2 regions of the Gordonia sp. KTR9 genome follow, and region 2 is predicted to be linked to the other one. Evidence: riboswitches for the same ligand, from Rfam matches in the RefSeq annotation. Region 2 holds a riboswitch; the other holds the start of a gene.

Region 1 (5,900 bases), 1.7 Mb from region 2:
TGTCGGTGACCCTGCACACGCAGTTGGTCAAGGCTGCCGTCAAGAGCGCGCTGGACTGATCTCCGGGCGCGCGGGTCGGTGTCCGGCGCGGTCGGCCGCACCGGACTGAACAGCCACGATCGTCCCAAACCGCCGCGAGTCGGCCGCCGCTGTCCACTCAGTCGGTGTAGCGTCGAGATCACTGAAACGAGCGCCGTACAAGGCGTCTGGGAGGTGCGAGATGAGCGAGATGCGTGTGGTGGGCATCAGGGTCGAACCCCCGCAGAGCCAGCCGGTGTTGTTGCTGCGCGAGGTGGAGGGCGAGCGCTATCTGCCGATCTGGATCGGGCAGAGTGAAGCGGCTTCGATCGCCCTGCGGCAGAAAGGGATCGAGCCTCCTCGCCCCTTGACGCATGACTTGATCGTCAATCTGATCAAGGAGTTCGGGCAGACCCTGCTCGAGGTTCGGATCGTCGACATGCAAGAGGGCACCTTCTACGCCGAGATGATCTTCACCGGCGACCTGCGCGTGTCGGCGCGGCCGTCGGATTCGATCGCGGTCGCGATGCGGGCCGAGGTCCCGATCATCGCCGACGAAGAGGTGCTCGCCGAGGCGGGTCTGCTGATCCCGGACGAGGAGTCCGACGAGGCCCCCGAGGCTCAGGCCGACGAGGTCAAAGAGGACGAGGTCGAGAAGTTCAAGGAGTTCCTCGACAACGTGTCCCCGGACGACTTCAAGGCGAGTGGCGCCTGACCGGTCGGCGCATCCCGTGCGACGGACCGCGCTCGTTTCCGACGCCGGGGGGCCAGATCACGGAACGGACACCGCCCGGTCACCATTTGTCTCGATCTCAAGTTGAGGTTGAGCGTGCTGGCGAGTCGCGTTGATCCTCCGTCATCCGCCGCATAGCGTCATCAGCGACATCGAGCACCGGACACGGGCCGATGAAGATGAATCGGCCGACCGGAAACAGCCTGGACCGCGTAGTGTGGACGTGGACGTCAGGCACTGTGGTGCGGCGTCCGATCCGAGCTTTGCGAGGGAGTCAGAAGTGGGCGATCGTCCGGTCGACAGCGAAACGACGTCGAGCGACCAGTCACCCGATCGTCCGGTGACCGAGCGTGTCGACACCGTCCCGACCCAGGGCAGTCTCGGCGACATCGCCCCGGGCCTGTTCCCGGACGACACGGTGCCCGACGAACTCGTCGGCTACCGCGTACCGAGCGCGTGCCAGATCGCCGGTATCACCTATCGCCAGCTCGACTACTGGGCCCGCACCTCGCTGGTCGTCCCGTCGATCCGTGGAGCAGCGGGCTCCGGGAGCCAGCGCCTGTACTCGTTCAAGGACATCCTCGTCCTCAAGATCGTCAAGCGGCTGCTCGACACCGGCATCTCCCTGCAGAACATCCGCGTCGCCGTTGACCACCTGCGCCAGCGCGGTGTCGAGGACCTTGCGAGGATCACGCTGTTCTCCGATGGCACGACTGTGTACGAGTGCACGTCGGCCGAAGAGGTCGTCGACCTGCTGCAAGGCGGGCAGGGAGTGTTCGGTATCGCGGTCAGCGGCGCGATGCGTGAGCTGACCGGCACCATCGCCGATTTCCCCGGAGAGCGGGCCGACGGTGGTGTCAGCGAGACCGCGCCCGAGGACGAACTCGCCGCGCGCCGCAAGAACCGCGCCCGTCGCACCGGTTAGTCCGCGTCCCGCGTAGACTGGGTCCGCGTCGCTACGCTGCGGGAGAGCGCCGAAGGCAGAGATGCCGGCGGCCGCCGAAGGAGCAACACCTCCCCGTCAAACTCTCAGGCACCCAGGACCGCGGTGGTGACGACGTCTCTGGAAAGTGACGATCCGTCGTCCGCCCACGGTGAAAGGTCGTCGCGCAACGCTGCGGGGCACCGAATCTCTCAGGCGTCACATCGGCTGCGGCCGACGACATGACAGAGGGGGAGGGTCAGCAAGCCGGTGCTCGCACCGGCGCCTGCGAGAGGTGCCCTCCACCGTGTCCATCACCGATGCGACCCCGTCCGACGCCCCGGACCCCGCCACAGCTGCCGCCGCCCAGGTGTCGGCCGCCTTCGTCGATCGCCATGTCGGTCCGGATGCCGACGAGACCCGGCGCATGCTCGAGGCGATCGGCGCGGCCTCCCTCGACGAGCTGGCCCACCGGGTCATCCCCGCGGTCATCGCCGACGAACTCGACTCCGACGTGCTCGGCGCCCTGCCCGAGCCGCTCAGCGAGAGTGCGGTCCTCGCCCAACTCGGCGACCTCGCCGCACGAAACACCGTTGCCCGCTCGATGATCGGGCTCGGCTACTACGGAACCCACACGCCCGGCGTCATCCTGCGCAACGTGCTGGAGAACCCGGCCTGGTACACCGCATACACGCCCTATCAGCCGGAGATCAGCCAGGGGCGTCTCGAGGCGCTGCTCAACTTCCAGACCATGGTGGCCGACCTCACCGGGATGGAGGTGGCCAACGCCTCGATGCTCGACGAGGCCACCGCGGCCGCCGAAGCGATGACGCTCATGCGCCGTGCGGGTAAGTCGAAATCGCCGCGCGTGGTCGTCGACACCGACCTGTTCCCGCAGACACGTGCGGTGATCGACACTCGCGCCGAGCCGCTGGGCATCGAGGTCGTCGAGGCGTCGCTGCATCCCGAGCTGCCCGGGTACGGACTGCCCGACGGGGAGTTCTTCGGGGTGATCCTCCAGGTGCCGGGCGCATCGGGTCGCGTCCTCGACGCCACCGCGATCATCGACGCGGCGCACGACCGCGGAGCGCTCGTCGCCGCCGGTGCCGATCTGCTGGCGATGACCCTCCGCACGCCGCCCGGCGAGCAGGGAGCCGACGTCTGCTTCGGCACGACGCAACGCTTCGGGGTGCCCATGGGCTTCGGCGGGCCGCATGCCGGGTACCTCGCGGTCGGATCGAAGCATGCCCGGCAGCTTCCCGGTCGTCTGGTCGGTATCTCCAAGGACGCCGATGACAATCTGGCCTACCGGCTCGCCTTGCAGACCCGGGAACAGCACATCCGTCGTGAGAAGGCCACGAGCAACATCTGCACCGCGCAGGTGCTCCTGGCCGTGATGGCCGCCATGTACGCCTCCTACCACGGCGCCGACGGCTTGCGCGCCATCGCGCGACGCACCCACGCGACCGCTGCCCGGCTCGCCGACTCGGTGGCGGCCGGCGGATTCGCGGTGGCGCACGCGAACTTCTTCGACACCATCGAGGTGCGCGCACCCGGGCAGGCCGATGCCATCGTGGCCCGGGCCCGCCAGGAAGGCATCAACCTGCGCCGGGTCGATTCCGACACCATCGGCATCGCCTGCGACGAGACGACGACCGATGCGGACGTGGATGCGGTGCTGCGGGCCTTCGAGGTCGCCGGCGTCACGCCGCGGGCGTTCGCGCAGCCGATCGAGAATCGCACCAGCGAGTTCCTCACCCACCCGGCGTTCAACCGGTATCGCACCGAAACCGCGATGCTGCGGTACCTGCGCGCCCTGTCGGACAAGGACATCGCCCTCGATCGCAGCATGATCCCACTCGGGTCCTGCACCATGAAGCTCAATGCCACCACGGAGATGGAACCCATCACCTGGCCCGGCTTCGCACAACTGCACCCGTTCGCGCCGGCCGACGACACCGAGGGAATCCGTGAGCTCATCACGACGCTCGAGGGCTGGCTCGTGGCGGTCACCGGATACGACCGTGTCAGTCTGCAACCCAACGCGGGGTCGCAGGGCGAGTTCGCGGGCCTGCTGGCGATCCGCGGGTATCACCTCAGCCGCGGTGACGTCGACCGGGATGTGTGCCTGATCCCGTCGAGTGCCCACGGCACCAATGCCGCGTCGGCGGTCATGGCGGGCATGCGGGTCGTGGTCGTCGGGTGCCGCGACAACGGCGACGTCGACCTCGACGATCTGCGCGCGAAGATCGACGCCAACGACGGTCGGGTCGCGGCGATCATGATCACCTACCCGTCGACGCACGGGGTCTTCGAACACGACGTCCGCGAGGTCTGCGGTGCCGTTCACGACGCGGGCGGACAGGTCTACGTCGACGGCGCCAACCTCAACGCGCTGGTCGGCGTCGCTCGACCGGGCCACTTCGGAGGCGACGTCAGTCACCTGAACCTGCACAAGACCTTCTGCATCCCGCACGGCGGCGGCGGACCGGGCGTCGGGCCGGTCGCGGTCCGGGAGCATCTCGCGCCCTTCCTCCCCGGGCACCCGCTCGCCGACGAATTGCCCGGCTCGGCGACCATCGCCGCCGCCCCGTACGGATCGGCGGCGATCCTGCCGATCACCTACGCCTACATCGCGATGATGGGTGCGGACGGCCTGCGGCGTGCGACGCTGACGGCGATCACCGCCGCCAACTACGTCGCCAAGCGGCTCGGTGAGCACTACCCGGTGCTGTACACCGGCGAGGACGGCTTCGTCGCCCACGAGTGCATCCTCGACCTCCGGGCCATCACGAAGGCCACCGGAGTCACTGTCGACGACGTGGCAAAACGGCTCGCCGACTACGGTTTCCACGCTCCGACCATGAGCTTCCCGGTGGCGGGCACCCTGATGGTCGAGCCCACGGAGAGCGAGAACCTCGACGAGATCGACGCGTTCTGCGACGCGATGATCGCGATCCGGGGCGAGATCGAACTCGTCGGACGAGGGGAGTGGCCCGTCGACGACAACCCGCTCCGCGGTGCGCCGCACACGGCGGAGTCGCTGGTAGGCGAGTGGGATCATCCGTACTCCCGGGAACTCGCCGTCTACCCGCAAGGCCTCCCGTCCGCGGGTGGCCGGGCGAAGGTGTGGCCGGCCGTCCGGCGGATCGACGGGGTCTACGGCGACCGCAACCTGGTGTGCAGCTGCCCGCCCATCGAGGCCTACAGCAACTGACCTGGTCGCTTGCAGCGACGAACGTTCCCTACTGCTCGTTGAGCAGGTGAGGAGCGCAGCGACGAGCCGTGTCGAAGCGACCGGGGCCGGTGCGCTAGCCGCCCGCGGTTCCCGACGGCACCGTCGACGCGGTCGAGCTCGCCGGGACGCTGGCCGGTCCGTAGACCAGCCGGTTGATGGCGACGATCGCACCGTTCTCGGGCGTGGGCATCGGATCCGGTGTCCGCGGGAACGTCACGGTCGAGGTCGGCGCGGGCATCGGGGCGTCGCCGCGGAAACCGAGCTCGGTGAGCAACCGGAGTTGCTCCGGCTCCGAGGCGAACTCGATGAACTCGGCAACGGCATCGGTTGCCGAGTCGGTCACCGCGGGACCGGACAGCCGGACCACCGGGTAGTCGGCGATCGGCGTTGGACCGGACGGGATCAGTTCCGCCAGCCGCGCGCGGTCGTCGCCGCGGGTCATCTGGAACAGGCGCTGTTCGGTGATGGGAACGACGTGGATGCGGGCCCGCGCCGCGTCCGGCGCGTCGGCGATGACCGTCGCCGCGCCCTGTGGCGTCCCGTCCGGAGAGAGGGGGGCGCCCTCGAGCATGGCGCGCACGCTGGAACTCACCCGCGGCGACTGGGCGTCGGCGGTGGTCAGCGGCCCGGTGGTCCGGGTGACACGCGTCGCGACCGCCTGGGCGGCCAGCGCGCTGGCGTCGGACTGCGCCCCGATCGGCATCGCCATCCGCAGCGACCCCCAGCCCTGGAGGCCGAAGTCGGTGAGCGAGTTGTCCCGCCGCTGCAGGGTGGGGATCTGAGACCAGTCGAGTCGCCCGGCCAGGGCGCCGTTGAGTTCGGGAGACACGGCCAGCACGACCGGTGTCGAGACCAGGGAGCGGGTGTTGCCCTCGATCGCATCCGGCTTCGCCGCCGCCAGATCTGCCGACCACACCGACGACTGCGGCACCCAGGCGGCGGGATAGGCGCCCATCGACTCGGTGTCCCATGACCCCGACAAGCCGTCG
Region 2 (5,900 bases):
GGGCACACCTCCGCGACCTGCTTGGGATCGAGCCACTCGGCATCGATTCCGTTGAGCCGGTTGGCCTCCACGCGGCGGATGCTGTCGCGCACATCCTGCTCGGTGTGGGCGAGGTTGAGCACTCCGCGCTGACTGAAGAGGATCGGGTAACCGAGTTCGTCCTCGAGACCCTCCCACAGTTTCAGCGAGTGCTCGTAGATGCCGGCGCTCTCGTCCCACAGGTAGTTGGAGCGGATGAGGGTGGTGTTGCGGGCCATGTTGCCCCCGGCGAGCCAGCCCCGTTCCAACACGGCGACATTCGTGATCCCGTGCACGCGGGCGAGGTAGTGGGCGGTGGCGAGACCGTGGCCGCCGCCGCCGACGATGACGACGTCATAGGATGACTTGGGTTCGGCGTCGCGCCAGAGGAATTCGGGGTGATGGGGCAGGTGTGCGCCGGGGGGAAGGGTGGCGGCGGGGTGGTTTGTCATCGTCGGGTGTTCCTCAGAAATCGATCACTACCGGGGACAGGGGTTCGGCACAGCAGAGCAGGATCTTGCCCTGCGCGATCTCGCGTGGACGGATACCGCCCTGGTGGTTCATCACCACGTCGCCGGAGAGCTTGCGTACCTTGCACGATCCGCACAGACCCACTCCGCACGACGACGGGAGGGTGACGCCCGCCTTCGCGGCTGCGGCGAGAATCGTGGTGCCGGGGCTCACCGTGACCCGCCGCGCACGGCGCGAGAAGTCGACCGCGACACCGGTTTCGGTGTCCGGTTCGTCGGCCGGGAGGCTGAAGCCGAAGCTCTCCTCATGGATTCGCGCCAGCTCCGAGCCCGCGGCGACCAGCGCGCCACGGACCTCGCTGCGGAAACGCCCTGGGCCGCAGAGGAACACTTCGCGTTCGGCGAGGTCCGGGCAGACCCGCTCGAGCATCGCGCGGTCGATGCGTCCGCGGTGGCCGGTCCAGTCGGCGTGGTCCTCGGCGGCCATCCGCGTCGCCGCGAACGCCAGGGTCACATTGGTGTGCCGGTGTGCGAGATCCTCCAGTTCGTCTCGAAACGGGATGTCGTCGACGTTGCGGGCGCTGTGTACGAAAGCGATGTCGAGGGGGGACTCGCTGTCGGTCACGGCGCGCAGCATCGACATCACCGGGGTGATGCCGCTGCCGGCGGAGATGAACAGGTACTTCTCGGCCGGCCGGGCGGTGTAGGTGAACCGGCCGAGCGGGCCGGTCGCGGCGATCATCATTCCCTCGACCAGGTTGTCGTGCAGCCAGTTCGAGACATGGCCGCCGTTCACCCGCTTGACGGTGATCGACAGGTTTCCCGGTCGCGTCGGTGGTGAGGAGATGCTGTAGCAGCGCTGGACCGCCCGGCCGTCGATCTCCATGGTGACGGCGAGGAACTGGCCGGGGGCGAAGACGAGGGTCCGGTGTTCGTCGACCTCGTCGATCGGCCGGTCGACCGACTGTCCGGGGCCCGAACGCGGCGATCCGCCCGCCACCCGGAACGTGAAGGTGGCCATGTCCCGGGTGGTGTCGGTCCGGGACACACACTGCAGGAAGATGTCGTCGGCCATGGTTGCTCTCATGCGCTCGCGGCGTCGGACGCGGTGCCGGTGGTCGGGATGTCCAGCCGACGGCGGAGCATCGTGACGTACCAGTTGACGAACGCCTCCACCTGGAACTCCGAGGGGCCGTAGGGTCCGGGAACGTAGGCGGGACTGCTGATGCCGCTCTGGGCGAGCGCTACCAGGTCGGCGTCCTGCTGATTTGTCGTCTCCCAGACGCCGGTGAGGTGGTCGAGGTCGTAGTCGACGCCCTCGACGGCGTTCCGGTGGACGAGCCAGGTGGTGCGGACCAGGGTCTTGTCGGCGGCGATCGGGATGACCGAGAAGACCAGTGCATGGTCGCTGGTCACGTGCAGCCACATGTTGGGCTGGAGATGCATCGACAACCGGCCGAGCCGCGCCTCGCCGATGTCGGTCAGCAGACGGCCGCAGGCGGCGGACCCGTCGAGGGTGAACGACTCGCCGGCGAGGTCGAGTGCTTCACGCTCGACATGGAAACCCGTTGGGCGCGTGTCGAGTTGCTCGATCCGAGAATGGGGGAGGTCGTGGCGGTCCCAGATCTCGACCTGTTCGGAGGTGACCCGGCGATACCGGTCGTACACCGGCCCGAGGCGCGACGGGATGGACCCGGTGTCACTGTACCCCCAGGTCGGGAAGAAGACGTTGAGGAGCTCGGGATGCCCGTCGCAGTGGTAACACTCGCGGTTGTTCTCCATCGTGAGTTTCCAGTTGCCGTCCTCGATGAGGTCGGTCTGCTTGGCCACCTTGGCTTCGGCGAGGCGATGCGGGGCCAGGTAGGGCTCGACGATCGCGGCGACCTCGTCGATGTCTGCCGGCGGGTCGTCGGCCAGACAGATGAAGACGAGCCCGGCGATCGACCGAACGTGCACCGACCGCAGCGAGTAACACGATCTGTCGAACCCGGGGGCCTGGGCGTCGGCGAACTCCAGGCGTCCGTCCATGCCGTAGGTCCACGAGTGGTAGGTGCACACGAACGTCCCGGTCGAGCCGCTCGGGTCGGTGAGCAGGCGGGCTCCCCGATGCCGACACACGTTGTGGTGGGCGCGCACGCGGCCGTCGTCGTCTCTGGCGACGATGACCGACCGGGTGGAGAAGGTGATCGTGACGTAGTCACCGGGCTCGGCGATCTCCGCTTCGGTGGCCACGAAAAGCCATGATTTCGAGAAGATCTCGTCGACATCGAGGTCGAAGAAGTCCCGGCTCACATAGAACGGGGCAGGCAGGCTCTGGCCTGCGACGCGATCGGCGATCAGGGTGCGGGCGTCGTGTTCCGGTGCCCGCGCGGCGGCATGCGCGACGGATGAAGCGGTCATCAGCAGTGCGGACCTCTCTGCACAGTCGTGGTCGGGTCGAGGGGAATGTGTTGCGGCGCAGGGTCTTCGGCCGTGGATTGGGTGACCTTCGGAGTCGGCCGGGTTCGACGTCGGCCGGCTCGGACATCTCCTATGTTGTTGCGCACTACGCAACGTACCGCGCCTTGTGCAACAAGTGTGCGGTCTGGGCCTTGCGCTGTCAAGCCGGACGTGCGACTGTTCTCCACGAGCCGCAGACGTGTGCGGGAGATCATCGCGGACGGCCGCGACGCCGAAGGAGCAACCGCCTCCCGGGAATCTCTCAGGCCCAGGTACCGCACACCGAGGCAACTCTGGAGACGAATCCGTCAACGCAGCCGGATTGACCGAAGGTGGCCACCACGGTGGCGAAAACTCTCAGGTGCACGGACAGAGCAGGGAGGGCGGTCGAGTGCATCACTCGTCCGAGATCGGTTGGAGTACAACAATGTCCACTCTCGACACATTCGCAGTCGATGGCGCCGACATCACGTCGGCCGCCGCCGAACATCCTTTCCGTCCGGCCGGGGTCCGGTCGTGACCGTCAGCGTCTTCGAACTGTTCTCCATCGGCGTCGGACCCTCGAGTTCGCACACCGTCGGGCCGATGCGCGCGGCGCAGCGGTTCGTGTGCGGACTGGCCCGGACGGCCGATCTGCCATCCGTGTCTCACCTTGAGGTCGACCTCTACGGATCGCTCGCCGCGACCGGTGCGGGGCACGGCACCCTCACCGCGGTGTTGCTGGGTCTGGAGGGGCACGAACCCGAGACCATCACCTCCGAGACGAAGTCTCTCCGGATCGCGGAGATGGAGCGAACCGGTCGCATCCGACTCGGCGGCCTCGTCGACCTGGCGTTCACCACCGACGACATCCGCTGCCATCCCGAGGTCATGCGGCCGCGGCACCCCAATGCGATGGAACTCCGAGCGCACACCCGTGACGGCGCCCGCCTGCCGGTCGCGCGATTCTATTCGGTCGGTGGCGGTTTCGTGGTGACCGACGACGAGTTCGACCGACCGGCCGACGGTGTCGCCGTGCCCCTGCCCTACGGGACGGCGGCGGAGTTGCTCGCGATCTGTGCCGACGAGGGCAGCTCGATCGCCGAGGTCGTTCTGCGGAACGAAACGGCCACCCGGTCGGCCGACGACGTCCGCAGCGGATTGCTGCACATCTGGTCGGTCATGGAGCGCTGCGTCCACCGCGGTGTCACCACCGACGGTGAGTTGCCGGGGGGCCTACGGGTCCGCCGTCGGGCCAAGCAGTGGCGAGACAGTCTGCTGCGTGAGGACCCGTTGCGATCGGCGGCCCACGCCGAGGACTGGGTCAACCTGGTCGCGCTCGCCGTCAACGAGGAGAACGCGGCAGGCGGTCGGGTGGTCACCGCGCCGACCAACGGCGCGGCCGGGATCGTCCCCGCCGTCCTGCACTACGCCCGGCGCTACACACCTGTCGGCCGGGCCGACCCCGACGACGTCACCGTCCGGTTCCTGCTGACCGCGGGGGCGGTCGGTGGCCTCATCAAGTCGGGGGCGTCGATCTCGGGTGCCGACGTCGGCTGTCAGGGTGAGGTGGGCTCGGCGGCGGCGATGGCCGCCGCCGGACTGGCCGAGGTGCTCGGCGGTTCGCCCGCGCAGGTGGAGAACGCCGCGGAGATCGCGATGGAGCACAGCCTGGGGCTGACCTGCGACCCGATCGGCGGTCTCGTGCAGATCCCGTGTATCGAACGCAACGCGATCTCGGCCGGGAAGGCGATCAACGCCGCGCGGATGGCCCTGCGCGGCAACGGATATCACCTGGTCAGTCTCGACCAGGTGATCGCCGCCATGAAATCGACCGGCCACGACATGAACGCCAAGTACAAGGAGACCGCGACCGGGGGACTGGCAGTCCACGTGCCGCTGGGGGTGGTCGAGTGCTGACGTAGGCCGATCACCTGCGCCGGCTCTTGGTCAGCGCCACCGGGTCGAGCACGCCCCGCGACCAGTGCGCGGCCATCGCCAGGCTGGCCGCGCGGCCGGAATGTACATGGTGGAACGCCGATTCGGCTGCCCGGTCGGGATCATGGGCGGAGATGGCAGCGAGCATCTCTTCGTGTTCGCGGCACTGGACGCTCGGATCTCGGTCCTTGGTCAGGTGGAACAGCCACTGCGTGCGGGCTTCCAGGGGGCCGAGGACGTTCTCCAGCAAGGGGTTTCCGGCCAGATCGACGATGATCGTGTGAAACCGTGAGTTGGCGGCGGCGATGGCCGGCTTGTCGTCTCGCGCCGTGGCGTCGCGAGCGATCTCCAGTTGGTCGGCGAGCGAGGCGAGCCCGTCCGGCCCGGCTCGCTCGGCGGCCAGCCGGGCAGCCAGCACCTCGAGGCTCTCGCGGACGTCGAACAGGTCGCGGACATCATCGGCGGTGAACGGCGCGACGATCGCTCCGCGGCGGGGAACCATGACGACGAGTCCGTCCTGTTGGAGTCGCTGCATCGCTTCGCGGAGCGGGATACGCGACACCTCGAGCTCCACGGCGAGGTCCCGCTCCACCAGCCGGGTGCCGGGCGCCAGCTCGAGGCCGACGATCCGCCCGCGCAACACCTCGTAGGCGACATCGCTCAGCGACTTCTTCGTCACGGCGTCACTCCGATCCCGCTCGCTGCGTTCCCGGCGGTCTGCGGCTCTGGTCACGGCGCTCCCTTCTGGTGGCGAGGGCCAGCGTACCCCCGTATCGGATAACGGTATACCGTTAACTGCTCCCTTACGGACGCGTAATCGGATGGAAATGAACGGCGCGGATTCTCTTCGTAACGGTATACCGCTACGAGGTAGCCATCCCGACCAGGAGAGATCCATGAAACGTACCCTTCCCATCGCATTGATCGCTGCCGGCGCGCTCGCACTCGGGGTGTCCGGCTGCGGGTCCTCCGGCTCGGCGGCCGACGACGGCACACTGTCCGTCGGTGTCTTCCTCCCCGGCTCGGTCAACGACACCGGTTTCATGGAGTCGGCGT

The links. A riboswitch is a leader RNA that binds a small molecule or an ion and turns the genes downstream of it on or off. The one in region 2 is predicted to bind glycine.
Region 1: another riboswitch for glycine. It lies ahead of gcvP (aminomethyl-transferring glycine dehydrogenase); the one in region 2 lies ahead of KTR9_RS06900 (L-serine ammonia-lyase).

Annotation. Positions count from the first base shown of each region.
Region 1 covers NC_018581.1:3,022,737-3,028,636, reverse strand. The annotation lists gene ftsR (transcriptional regulator FtsR) at 1-59, shown strand, start outside; gene KTR9_RS14480 (bifunctional nuclease family protein) at 221-733, shown strand; gene KTR9_RS14475 (MerR family transcriptional regulator) at 1,032-1,676, shown strand; glycine riboswitch at 1,706-1,807, shown strand; gene gcvP (aminomethyl-transferring glycine dehydrogenase) at 1,981-4,890, shown strand; gene KTR9_RS14465 (substrate-binding domain-containing protein) at 4,985-5,900, opposite strand, start outside.
Region 2 covers NC_018581.1:1,352,865-1,358,764, forward strand. The annotation lists gene KTR9_RS06885 (sarcosine oxidase subunit beta family protein) at 1-470, opposite strand, end outside; gene KTR9_RS06890 (hybrid-cluster NAD(P)-dependent oxidoreductase) at 484-1,563, opposite strand; gene KTR9_RS06895 (aromatic ring-hydroxylating oxygenase subunit alpha) at 1,572-2,888, opposite strand; glycine riboswitch at 3,122-3,215, shown strand; gene KTR9_RS06900 (L-serine ammonia-lyase) at 3,444-4,826, shown strand; gene KTR9_RS06905 (GntR family transcriptional regulator) at 4,837-5,577, opposite strand; gene KTR9_RS06910 (BMP family ABC transporter substrate-binding protein) at 5,741-5,900, shown strand, end outside.